Planctellipticum variicoloris: one gene and its partner. The protein of the gene in region 2 interacts with the protein of the main gene of each other region in a pairwise test. Links are inferred from orthologs where the notes say so. Each region holds a gene or a part of one and is shown on either strand. Other genes may lie near its edges.

Region 1 (5,099 bases), 4.6 Mb from region 2 along the record:
CTGGGGATGTCGTTGCGGGGGAATATCGGCAAAATACTTGTCGAAACAAGTCTTGTCAAGACATCTGTTTCGGCCAGCGAGTTCTTTGGGCGTTCGCGATTGTGGAATTGGAATCCAAATATTAACGGATCTTGGCCGGCTCGATCATCAATTTCGGCGTCAGGCGGCGAAAGATGGGTGACGGGATCGCCGCGCCAGGGGTCGCTGATCGCTGCTGGGCATTGTGTATGCGGCCGATGTCTCTCGGAGGCCGCTGGTGAGTTCGGGATACTGATTCTGAGGAGGTGTAAACGAAAACACACCAGGCATGACAGCCTGGTGTGTTCTCAAAATTGTGAAGCGAACTGCTGTTGCGACGAATCGGGCAATCAGCCAGTTCTATACGAGGCCGGCGGGGCTCGAACCCGTAACCTCCGGATCGACAGTCCGGTGCTCTAACCAATTGAGCTACGGCCCCAACACGTGGCGTCAACCGCGTGCGGTGGGCTGATTCTACAGCCCGACAGACACCCGTCAAGCGACCGGGTTCATTCCGCAGCGAGGAAAATCTCAGAAGTCGAATCTCCTGCTGACAGAACAGGTTGTCGAGGTCTTGCTCGAAAGCTTCATGAGACGCTTCGGGGCTGCTGGCCGGCATTTTCCGGCTCCAGAACTTGCCTTTCGGCAATCTTGGCGTCAGGCCACCTGTTTCCGCAGAAGATCTGCGGCGACTGAGGGGATTTCGGTGGCGGGAGCAAAGTTGTTCTCGACGCCTTTAAGGGTTGCGCGAAAACTGTGCTGTCGTGCTTGTTTTCTTGGCGGTCCTGGTGGTGGCTGCTCGCTAGGAAATCCGTCGATTCCTGCTAGAGTCTGAGGCAGTTGAAACTCCATCAATGGCGGCACGCTGGTTGCACTCTCATCGGGCACTGGGTGACCACCAGGATTGGCCCCTCCACCGTTACAGCAGGAAAGTGAGAACATGAGCGGCAGCAGTGCGCGGCTGAATGCAATCTCGGCAGTGACGAATTACAAGCCCCTTTCGGCCCCATTGAGTTTTGCGGAAACTCCGGCTGGAGAAGTGTTTGGGACAAATGTCTTCAGCATCAAGGTTATGAAGGACCGGCTGCCGAAGAGCATCTTCAAATCGGTGATGAAGACTCTCGAAGCGGGAGAACCGCTCGACGGCTCCGTTGCCGATACGGTTGCGGCCGCGATGAAGGATTGGGCGATCGAGAAGGGGGCGACGCACTACGCCCACGTGTTCTATCCGCTGACCGGATTGTCGGCCGAGAAGCACGACAGTTTTTTGTCGCCGGACGGGACTGGCGGCGCGATCGCCGAGTTCAGCGGCTCGCAGTTGATTCAAGGTGAGCCGGATGCGTCGAGTTTCCCGTCGGGCGGTATTCGCGCGACGTTCGAAGCCCGCGGTTACACTGCGTGGGATGTGACGAGCCCGGCGTACATTCTGGAGAATCCGAACGGAACGACGCTCTGCATCCCGACGGCGTTTTTCTCATGGACCGGCGAAGCGCTGGACAAGAAGACTCCGCTGCTGCGTTCGATGAAGGCGCTGAACACTCAGGCCCAGCGAATCCTGAAGCTGTTCGGCCACAAGAATGTAGCGATGGTGACGGCCACGTGCGGTCCCGAGCAGGAATACTTCCTGATCGATCGGAACTTCTACTTCGCCCGTCCGGATCTGATTGCCGCTGGCAGGACGCTGTTCGGGGCGCCGCCTCCGAAGGGTCAGGAGTTTGCCGATCAGTATTTCGGGTCGATTCCGGATCGCGTGCTGGCCTGCATGCTGGAGACCGAGCGGGAACTGTACAAGCTTGGAGTGCCGGTCAAAACCCGCCACAACGAAGTGGCGCCGAGCCAGTACGAAATCGCTCCGATGTACGAGAACGCCAACGTGGCGGCGGATCATCAGCAGATCCTGATGCTCACGCTCAAGCGCGTGGCTGAAAAGTACGGCATGACGTGTATCCTGCACGAGAAGCCGTTTGCCGGCGTCAACGGATCGGGAAAGCACCTCAACTGGTCGCTGGGTAGCTCCACTCAGGGCAATTTGCTGGAACCGGGTAAGACACCGCACGAGAACATGCAGTTCCTCGTGTTTTGCGCGGCGGTGATCCGCGCGGTGCATAAGCACTCGACGCTGCTGCGGGCCGTTGTGGCGCATGCCGGCAACGATCATCGGCTGGGAGCGAACGAGGCCCCCCCCGCGATTATCTCGATCTTCCTCGGCGAGCAACTGGCCGATGTGTTCGAGCAGATCAAGCAGTCCGGCTCCGCAACGAGCAGCAAGCAGCCTGGCGTGATGACCGTGGGCGTCGATACGTTGCCGCCGTTGCCGAAGGACGCCGGGGATCGCAACCGCACGAGTCCGTTTGCGTTTACCGGCAACAAGTTTGAATTTCGGGCGGTCGGTTCGGCTCAGTCCCTTTCGGGACCGCTGGTGGCTCTCAATACGATTATGACCGAGTCGCTGGACGACATCGCCACTGAGCTGGAGAAGGCGACGGGCGGCGACCCGTCGAAGCTTGCTCCGGCCGTGCAGACCCTGCTCAAGAATATTATCAACGAGCATGGCGCGGTGGTGTTCAACGGGGACGGCTACTCGGAGGAGTGGCAGCAGGAAGCGGCGAAACGCGGTCTGCCCAATCTTAAGCAGACCGTGGACGCGCTTTCGTCGATCACCAACCCCGCGGTGATCTCGATGTTCGAGAAATATAAGGTCCTGTCGAAGCGGGAACTCGAAAGCCGGCAGGAGATTTACTTCGAGCAGTATGTCCTGACGCTCAACGTCGAGGCGAATGTCGCTCACGAAGTCGCGAAGACGACGATTTATCCGGCGGCGGTTCGGTACCAGTCCGAACTGGCCTCGGCGGCCGCGAACTGCAAGGCTGCGGGAGTCGCGTTTGACGTCGCAATTCTCGATAAGGTCAGCGGGCTGATCAAGTCGCTGCTGGAGAAGATTGGCGCTCTGGAGCAGCTTCTGCCGGGGCATGGCGGCCATGGCGTGGCCAATCCGACCGAGGCCGCTATGAAGTGCGCCAAGGAAATCAAGCCGGCGCTGAACGGACTGCGCCAGGTCGTCGACGAACTGGAAGGCGTCGTCGCCGACGACTACTGGCCGTTGCCGACCTACGCCGAGATGCTGTTTATCAAGTAGGGGCGTTGCGGCAGGATGGGCCGCTGACGATTGCGGATTGCCGACGGCTCCGGGAGACTCAGGTCTTCCTGGGCCGTCGGCGTTTTCGTACGGATGGTCCGAGGATTGGAGGTCCACGAGGCCTGGTCAAATGGTTGAACGAGAACCGGGGCTGGCGGCGATACTTCTGGCCGGCGGGCAAAGTCGCCGGATGGGACAGCCGAAGGCATGGCTCCCGATTGATGGAGAAACCTTCCTGCAGCGGATTGCCCGGACGATCTGCCAGGTTGCCGGCGAACTGGTGGTGGTCGCGGCGGACGGGCAGGACTTGCCCGTTCTGCCGGACGGGGTGCTTGTCGTGCGCGACGCGGTCGCAGGAGCGGGGCCGCTGGCGGGGCTCGAGACCGGCTGGCGCGCCCTGCGGGCGCAGCCGAGGCGAGTTTTCCTCAGCGGCTGTGATACGCCGTTCCTGAAGCCGGAATTCGTTCGCGTCGTGTCCCGATTCTGCGGCGAACGGGAGGCTGCGGTTCCGGTGATCGATGGCCGCCGTCATCCGCTGGCCGCGTGCTATGCGTTCGGCGTGTTGCCGCGGCTTTCAGCCCTGGTGGCGACGGGCGAACGGAGAATGCAGGCGTTTCTGGAGCGGCTGTCGATGTACGAATTACATGCTGAGGAATTCAGCAGCGTCGATCCACGGCTGCTGTCGCTGGTTAATATCAATACGCCTGAGGATTGGGCAGTCTGGCGAGACGCGACGGCGTCCGCGGTCCGTGACGGCTGAGTCGTGCAGTCCACCTCCGCCAATCTCAGGCATTACGTGACCGGTTTGGTTGGCGCGAGTTTGACGAGAGTGACTTCGTTGCCGCGGCTGCTGTACTCGACCCGGTCCATGAACGTCCGGATGAGCAGCACGCCTCGACCGCCGATGTCGGCAATATGCTCAGGCGTCCGCGGATCGGGAAGTTTCGCCGGATCGAACCCCGGGCCTTCGTCCCGGATGACAAACCGGACTTCATCGCGAGAAATGGCGGATCGGACGTCGACGGTCCGACGGGAGTACGGGGGGAGATTGCGCCGCCGCTCCGATTCCTCATGCCAGCGGGTTCCGTCGCCGCTCCGCAACGCGGAACTGAGTTCAAGGTTGCCGTGGTAGACCGCGTTCTCCAGGGTTTCGGTCAGTGCGACGCAGATTCTGAGGCGTGTCCGGTCATCGGCAAACTCCAGGAGCTGCAGGGTTTCCTGGAAGTGACACACGAGAGCGGGAATGAGTGCCGGTGAATTGTCGATTACGAATCGGTCCGACGTTTCCCTCCAACAGGCCATCAGATGGCGATGCCGTCGCGCGGCACGCGACAGGCCGAGCAGCTTCTGGATCGTGCGCTGAAAATCTCTCGACAGACGTCGCTTCGGGATGTAGCTGGTTGCTCCGCGCAGCAACGCCTCGGTCGCCAGATCTTCGTTTCCCTGATCGGTCATCAGGACCGAAGGGATTCGCGGGAATCTGCGGCTGATTTCTTCGACGAGCTCCAGGCCGTCAGACTCCGGAAGCCTGTAGGCCGTCAGGATCAGATCCGGCGGGACATCCTCCAGTTGCGTCAGGGCCGAACTGGCGTCCGTGACAACCAGCGCCTCGTGCCCGAGGCACTCCAGCGTCGGCAGGATCAATTCGGTGACTGCAGAATCAGGTTCGACGACCAGGATTCGCGACATGCTTGTGCTCCTTCACAGTCCGTTGTTGTCGCCCGTTGCTCCTTCGGACGATTCAGTCGCCGACGACCCCGCGCCAACTTTTTTGCGCCTGCCAGCGGAGCCAGTGATCGACCAGCACGATGGCAACCATCGCCTCTGCCATGGGGATGAATCGCGGCAGCAGGCAGGGGTCGTGCCGTCCCTTCGTCTGGATTGTCGCCGGCTCGCCTTCACGCGTAACGGTCGGCTGCTGCTGAGGCAGACTGCTCGTCGGCTT
Region 2 (7,398 bases):
TGGCGCTGAAGGGGGACGCCCACGTGATCGTCGTCACCGGCCATAAGGACGGGCAGCTCGGCCCGGTGCTGGGACCCGGCGAAGGGAAGACGCCTCCTGCGGCCATGACGAATCCGATCTTTGTGGACGTCGACGGGGGCGGCTTCAAGCCGAACGGCGACACGCTGGACCTGCCGCTGCCGGTGAAGTTTGTGGCGAAGAAGTAGAGCGCGCCTGGCCGCATTTCGCAATTCCGCCGCTCAGATCGATCGACGAGGAGGCCCAGCGGAAAAACGCACAGGCCCCGTTCGCCCCGTCGAAAGGAGGCGCGCCGACGATCGCCCGGTGGCGGGAACGGATGGGGACGGCCGCCGGCCAGGCGATCTAACGGTTGCGATCGAGCCTGACGGAGTCCCCCAATGCGGGGGCTGCGGCAGTTCGTCGTCCGGGGCCTGGCGAAGGTGCAAGCGGCGATGCAGTGGCAGGTGCTGGCGTTCAACTTCACGCGTCTGCAGTCGCTCGGCTGGCTGGCCCGGCTGTGACCGGGGGAAGGGAGACTGGCCAAGGGGCCTGACCGGACCCGCAAGAGACTGACGGAAGCCGCGGTCTCAGAGGCCACAGACCTCCGCGACAGCGGCGACGTCCCGACGCCGAGACTTCGCCCGGAGGGTCCGCTCCGTTACGGTTGGCGGGAAAGAATCACAGGCTCGGAGGGAGCGCCGGACTGGTTTCACGTCTCCAAGCATGTGTTGGAAGCGGCCCGCACCGTTGCTCCTGATGCACCGGAGGTGTGGCCTCATGCGGAGCTGGGCCAGTGACACGACGGCGGCGGAACGGCACTGCAGACCTGGCTGGAATCTCAACGACGCGGACTGCGCGGCGCACGACGGACGGCCGCCGACGAGTTGCCGGGATATGTTCGCAGCAAGACCCACCTGATGGACTATCCGCGCTGCCGCGTGCAGGGCTGGGCGATCTGTACGAGGATGATGGAAGCGACCTGCAAATAACGGGTGGGGGTGCGGCTGCAGGGTCCGGGGATGCACTGGACAGTAGCAGGAGCAGTCGCCATCACGACTCTCCGGGGCACCGAACTCAACGGCGACTGGCACGAAACCAGGAGAACGCTCCTGCTGGCCACCTGATCTCCGCCAATTGGCGACTGCACCCGGGCTGGCAAGACAGTCTATGAATCTCTGTTGTCCCGCGTCTTCAATTGAAGACGGCCGGCCCTACACGGCCTTCCGCCGGAGAAACCACGGAGCAATTCCCCCCATCGCCGCGAGGACGACGCACATGCCGCACAGGGTGGCGAACCAGTCGCCGTAGCGGACGTAAAGGCTCCGGCGGTTGTCGAGCGGGACAGTGTGAACCAGGGCGGCGTCGAGCTCCTTGTGCCAGCGGCCGGTCTTCGGATCGCGGGAGGTCGTCCGGCCTTTCTTATCGCCGTCGATGAAGACGTCGGGTTCGAGGATTGCGCCGTCGCCGTCGATGATCGCCGAGATCCCCGTATTCACTGCGCGGGCGACCGGGGTCCGGCATTCGACGGCGCGGAAGGCCGCGGTGATCAGGTGCTGGTCGAGCTCGCTCGAACCGTGGAACCAGCCGTCGTTGGTCAGGTTGACCAGGACGTCGATCTGCTCGCCGTGGTCGCCGTTGGAGCCCGCCGAGATGATTCCGCGGACGAGGTGGGGGACAGTGTCTTCAAAACAGATGACCGGGGCCAGCCGCCAGTCTCGGTACTTGAAAACGGCCGCCTGCGTGCCGGCGTGCAAACCGAAATCGGGCGGATAGGGGGTCAAATGCTGCAGCCAGGGGACCGTGTCCTGCAGGGGGAGATATTCGCCGAAGGGGACGAGGTGCATCTTGTCGTAGCGGCCGGCGATGCCGGTGTCCGGTCGGATCAGCACCGCCGAGTTGAGCTGTTCGACACGGGATTTTTCCAGGGCGACCGCCTGGAGACCGATGATCATCGCGGCGCCGGCTTTCTGGGCGTCGCCGACGAGCGTCCGGCGGACGGTATCGTCGCGCCAGAGTTCGGGCGGCACCTGCGGCGCTAGGTCTTGAAGCTGTTCGTCAGTGAGGCTGGCAGGGGCTTCGAAGAGCGGCCAGCGGAACATGGTTTCGGGCCAGATGATGATGTCGGGCTGTTCGCGGACCGCCAGTCCGGTCAGTCGGGTGTGCGTGAGGTAGACCTTGCCGCTTTCGTCGTGATTGGTTCGGAGCGAGGCGACGAAATTCCCCTGGATCAGAGCCACGCGGGGGCCCGGCTGGAAATCGGCCTGATGCCGCCGGACGACGCCGTAGCCCAGCGTGCCGAAGAATGCGGCGGCGACCATGCCGACCTGCCAGGCGGGGCGACGGAACCAGGGGGGCGGGACGGTGGTGGTCTGCTCATTGGCGGGGACCAGCCGGAGTTTTTGCAGCCAGGCGAACGGAATCAGAACCGCAATACCGGCGGAACTGGCGGCGACGATCAAGCTGACGCCGTAAGCGCCGACGAGATCGCTGATCTGAATCAGCTCCAGCCAGCGATACTGCGAGTGTCCCAGGTAGTACCAGGAGAAGCCAGTGAGGAGGTGCGCCCGGAAGAATTCGAGTCCGACCCAGAGGAGCGGAGCCGCGATCACCAGCGGCACGCCGGCCCGGTAGACCGCCACACGGGTCAGCCAGACAAACGCGGGGAGGTAGGCGGCCAGATAGAGCGCCAGCGCGATCCACGCGATGTACATGGTCGGATCGCCGAGTCGCATCCACTGCAGCGTGGCGAGCTGTGAGACGGCGGCTGCGAGATAGAGTCCGCGGTACATCCGGCGGGTGCGGTGCGGCACCCGGACCAGCAGCAGGACGGGGACGAGGGCGACCCAGGCCAGCGAGCTGGCGTTGACCGGCGTGAAGCAGGCCCAGAGGAGCAGTCCCGTCAGGCCGGCCATCGCCCAGCCCGCCAGTTGCTGTCCCTGCTCGGGAACGGGCTGCTGCGCGATCCGCGCCTTCGCGATGATGTCGCGGACGGTCGGTTCGCCCGTCGCGGGACGGGGCGGGGCGGCGGGTTCGGCGGTCATGGTGGCTGGTGACATGGGACTCCCTCCCTGGAGTCGAGGACAGCGTTCAGCGTGATTCGATTCCGGACGCGGCGGTGGTCGGCGCTGCGGTGACATCCTGGAACAGGGGGTCGATGTTGCCATCCCAGGTCATCCCGATCATCCGCCATTCATTGCGCGGGCGATGCAGAGTAAATCTCCAGATGATGGCCCCTCCTTCGCGATGCTCGAGATAGATCAATCGCAGGTAGGATCGACCAATCACCTGGGCCTTCAAGAACTCGACATTGTCGACGCTGGGACCCAGTGCGCCCCGGAGCAGTCCGCGACTTTCCGCAACCTTCTGCAGGTTCTTCAGCCGCTGTTCTTCGTTCCAGCCGGCACGTTCTGCGAGAGCATCGACAAACCCGGGGACATCGTCTTTGCTGATCGCCTCCATCGCGGCATCGGTCATTGCTCGAAGTGTTGCGATCGATTCCGCGGGGACGTCTTCCGACTGCAGGGGACTGGCGGCGAACAGACTGACGGCCAGGGCCAGCCCAAGGAAGTAACGGTAGTGCCGCATCGTGTCTGCCCTCCCTGCCCTTACCGATGAATCCGCCTGTCAGTCCCAGCTCAACACATCCATGACGTCGCCGGTGCGATAAGTTCGTTCGATCGCCGGCAGGCACGCCATGGCGTTGGCGTCCACGGTGGCCCGAAGGTCCGAGGAGCCTTGCCAGGAGACGAGCGCCACCCGCGGTCCTCCCGCCGTCCACGTCAACCGGGCCGGATGGTACGTCGGTCGGTCGCCGCGGAAGGTGTACTCCCCTTCAAACACCGCCGAAACCGGTTGCGGCTCCGCCGGCGAAATGCCCATCAGCCGGCGGATGGCCGACCGGACGAACAGTTCGAAGCAGACCATACTACTGACGGGATTTCCCGGCAAGCCGAATACGTAGCAGGCGTTACGGCTGATGTCCCCCTGCCGGACGCCGAACCAGAGGGGCTTGCCGGGCTTCATCGCCACGCCGTGAAAGACTTCCTCAACCCCCGCCGCCGTCAGTTCGGACGGCACCAGATCCAGCTTTCCGGCGGAGACGCCTCCCGAGAGAACCAGGATGTCGGCGGTCAGGCCGTCGAGAATTTTCGCTCCCAGCTCGGCTCGGACATCGCGGGCAATCCCGAGAGTCCGGGAGGCGCAGCCAGACTGGGCGGCCTGGGCGACCAGCATTGTTTCATTCGAGTTGCGAATCTGCCCAGGGCCGGGGGTCTGGTCGACCGGAACAAGTTCGTCACCGGTAGCGAGGACCGCGAGCGTCGGCCGTCGGCGGACGGGAACCTGCGGCCAGCCTAGTTCCGCGAGGGCCGCCAGTTGCGGCGGCCGGAGAACGACTCCGGCGGCGAGAACCCGATCCCCGGAGCGCATCGCGGAGCCCTGCCGGCTGATGTTGACCCCGTCCTGCAGCGGACGGGCGGCGATGACGACCTCGTCCCCCTCCAGTCGAGTGTCTTCAATTTTGACGACGCAATCGGCCCCGACGGGGAGCGGTGCGCCGGTCATGATCTGAATCGCCTCGCCCGGCCCGACCGGCAACGCGGCGACCTGGCCGGCGGTAATCTGCTCCACAACCCGCAGCCGCCCGGCCCCGTCCGGCAGATCGGCCGAGCGAACGGCGAAGCCATCCATCAGCGCCTTGTCGAACGGAGGCGAGTCGATCCGGCTGTCGACGTTTTCGGCAAGCGCCAGTCCCTGAACGGCGGCGAGGGGGAGGGATTCAGCCGGGAACGGAGCGACCGTGGCCAGGACGCGTTCGAGAGCAGTGGCGACGGTGTGCATGGGAATCACCTGAGGTCTGGAAACGCGAGGAGCGGACGTCGCGCAGGCGAGTCCGCTCCCGGCCTCTACGAAGAGGCGTTGAAATGGCGGGCAGAGCCCGCCCTACGGGAGTTCCGGGGCCTTGTGGTCCGGGTATTCGGTGCTGGCGAGGCCGTCCTTCATGAAGGCGACCAGGTCGGCTTTGTCCTGTTCGCTGAGCTTGAGGGGGAAGATTTCTTCGTCGAGGAAATCGTTCGGCACGCCCCCCTTGTTGTAGTGCTCGACGACTTCTTCGAGAGTCTTCATGCTGCCGTCGTGCATGTAAGGGCCGGTGCGGGCGATGTCGCGCAGGGTCGGCGTCTTGAACGCCCCCTTGTCGCCGGCCAGCTTGCTGATGCTGACGCGGCCTTCGTCCTCGCCGGGCAGGCCGATGTTGTGGAAGGCGTTGTCCGTGAAGCTTGGGCCGGCATGGCAGGCGCTGCAATGGGCCTTGCCGAAGAAGAGCTTCATGCCGCGGAGGGCGCTTTCGGACAGGGCGTCCTGTTTGCCGGCCTTGTACTGGTCGTACGGCGCGTTCCCCGAGAGGATTGTCCGCTCGTAGGCCGCGATCGCCTTGGCGATTCCGTCAGCGGTCACGTCGGTGCCGAAGACCTTCTGGAACTGCGTCTTGTAGCCTTCGATCTTGTTGAGCTTTCCGACGACCTCGTCGAGGCTCATTTTCATTTCGATCGGGTTCTGCACCGGCCCCAGGGCCTGCTCTTCGAGGGTCTTCGCCCGTCCGTCCCAGAAGTGGAATGTGTGGAAGGCGGAATTGAGAATCGTCGGCGAATTACGGCCCCCCTTCAGTCCCCCGACGCCGGTCGCGACGGCTTCGCCGTTGCTGAAGCCCTTCGCCGGGTCGTGGCACGAGGCGCAGGAGATCGTGTCGTCCGCCGAGAGCCGCTTGTCGAAATAGAGCTGCATGCCGAGGGCAATCTTTTCCTCGGTCGGCAGATTGTCCTTGGGATGAACGATCGCCGGCAATCCGAGCGGTTCAGCGGCGGAAAGGCTGGCGCCGGCGGCCAGACCGCCTGCCAGCAGGGCCAGCGCGGAGGGAGCGAACATTCGGAGCACGGGCGAGACCTTCATATCGGGAATCCTCTTTCGATCGGCCAGCGGCATTCGTGAGGAAGTGCCTGCGCGGCAAAACACCCCGCATCACAACGAGGAACTCCGGCCGCGGAGGTGTCGCAACTCCAGACCGCGGAATGAGTTCCCTGAGCGGGCATTCTTTCACTCCAGGCAAAGCGCGCCAAGGAAGCGGTTGTGAGAGTTGCGAGAAGTTTCTCCCGGCCGCCCGGTCGAGGCGGCGGCATCTGTCCGTGATCCTCGGACTCGTCGGACGCGAAAGCCGTTCTCCGGAGGGCTCCGACGGTCTGGCGAACCCCGCCGCTGGACGATGTGTCACTCACGGTCTGCAGGTAGTCCAGGAGCGGAACGGGATTCCGCTCCTGGTCGCCGAATCCGACGCGAGTTCGATCTGCCGATGAAAGACGACTACAGTCAATTCCTGCAGGGACTGCTGGATGAGGATCGAGGCGCTGCGACATGCTGTTGACGATTTCAACGACCCACGCACCGGCGACGGACCTGGGCTACCTGCTCCACAAGCACCCCGAGCGGGTTCAAAGCTTTGAACTGAGCTTCGGGCAGGCCCACGTCTACTATCCCGAAGTCTCCGAGGGACGCACAACCGCTGCGCTGCTGCTGGACGTCGATCCCGTCGGCCTGGTGCGCGGGAAGCAGCGCCAGCAGGACTCGCTGCTGGCGCATTACGTCAACGACCGGCCCTACGTCGCCTCGTCGTTTCTGAGCGTCGCCATCGCGCAGGTGTTCGGCACGGCTCTGTCCGGCCGCTGCAAGGACCGTGCGGAACTGGCCGCCACCCCCATTCCCCTGACGGTCGGAATCGACGTCCTCCCCGTCCGCGGCGACGGCTTCGTGCAGCGTCTGTTCGAGCCGCTGGGCTACGCCGTCACGGCCGTCCGGCATCCGCTCGACGAAACATTTCCCGAATGGGGCGAGAGTCCATACTACTCGGTGACCATCACCGGTACGAAAACGCTGTCGGAACTGCTGTCGCACCTTTACGTGCTGGTCCCGGTCTTCGACAACGGAAAGCACTACTTCGTCGGGGACGACGAAGTCGACAAATTGCTGGAGAACGGAGCCGGGTGGCTGCCGTCCCACCCCGAAAAGGACCAGATCACCCGACGCTACCTGCGCCACCGCTCGAATCTCTATCGAGACGCACTCGCCCGGCTGGTCGAGGAGGAACAACTCGACGCGATCCCTGAAGAACTGGCCGCCGAGGAACCGGAAGACGCGATCGAGCCGTCCGTCAGTCTGCACGAGCAGCGGCACGCCGTCGTCCTGGCGACGTTGCGCGGCTGCGGCGCCCGCAGCGTGCTGGACCTCGGGTGCGGCGAAGGCAAGCTGCTGCGGGATCTGCTGGCGGATCGTCAGTTCGAGCGGATCGCGGGGCTCGACGTCTCGATTCGCTCGCTCGAAATCGCTCACCGACGGCTGCGGCTCGATTCG

What was found.
Region 1: the proteins of SH412_RS22570 (region 2) and mobA interact in binary tests that used the Escherichia coli proteins (3 or more experiments, as listed by UniProt). The link is inferred for Planctellipticum variicoloris from one-to-one orthologs.

Annotation. Positions count from the first base shown.
Region 1 is NZ_CP130886.1:1,156,029-1,161,127, forward strand. What follows is about bases 2,225-5,099. They hold mobA (molybdenum cofactor guanylyltransferase), read left to right. Parts: upstream 2,225-3,284; coding sequence 3,285-3,914; downstream 3,915-5,099. Other genes in these bases: SH412_RS04580 (glutamine synthetase III family protein), read left to right, coding at 2,225-3,154; SH412_RS04590 (ATP-binding response regulator), read right to left, coding at 3,947-4,843; aroC (chorismate synthase), read right to left, coding at 4,896-5,099. Also shown: more of SH412_RS04580, read left to right, coding at 959-2,224. UniProt on the Escherichia coli protein: Transfers a GMP moiety from GTP to Mo-molybdopterin (Mo-MPT) cofactor (Moco or molybdenum cofactor) to form Mo-molybdopterin guanine dinucleotide (Mo-MGD) cofactor.
Region 2 is NZ_CP130886.1:5,790,584-5,797,981, forward strand. Bases 2,733-5,683 are described here. They hold SH412_RS22570 (molybdopterin molybdotransferase MoeA), read right to left. Parts: upstream 4,840-5,683; coding sequence 3,625-4,839; downstream 2,733-3,624. Other genes in these bases: lnt (apolipoprotein N-acyltransferase), read right to left, coding at 2,733-3,056; SH412_RS22565 (hypothetical protein), read right to left, coding at 3,088-3,585; SH412_RS22575 (cytochrome-c peroxidase), read right to left, coding at 4,942-5,683. In the rest of the region: SH412_RS22550 (CehA/McbA family metallohydrolase), read left to right, coding at 1-206; SH412_RS22555 (hypothetical protein), read left to right, coding at 399-521; more of lnt, read right to left, coding at 1,212-2,732; more of SH412_RS22575, read right to left, coding at 5,684-5,946; SH412_RS22580 (3' terminal RNA ribose 2'-O-methyltransferase Hen1), read left to right, coding at 6,406-7,398. UniProt on the Escherichia coli protein: Catalyzes the insertion of molybdate into adenylated molybdopterin with the concomitant release of AMP.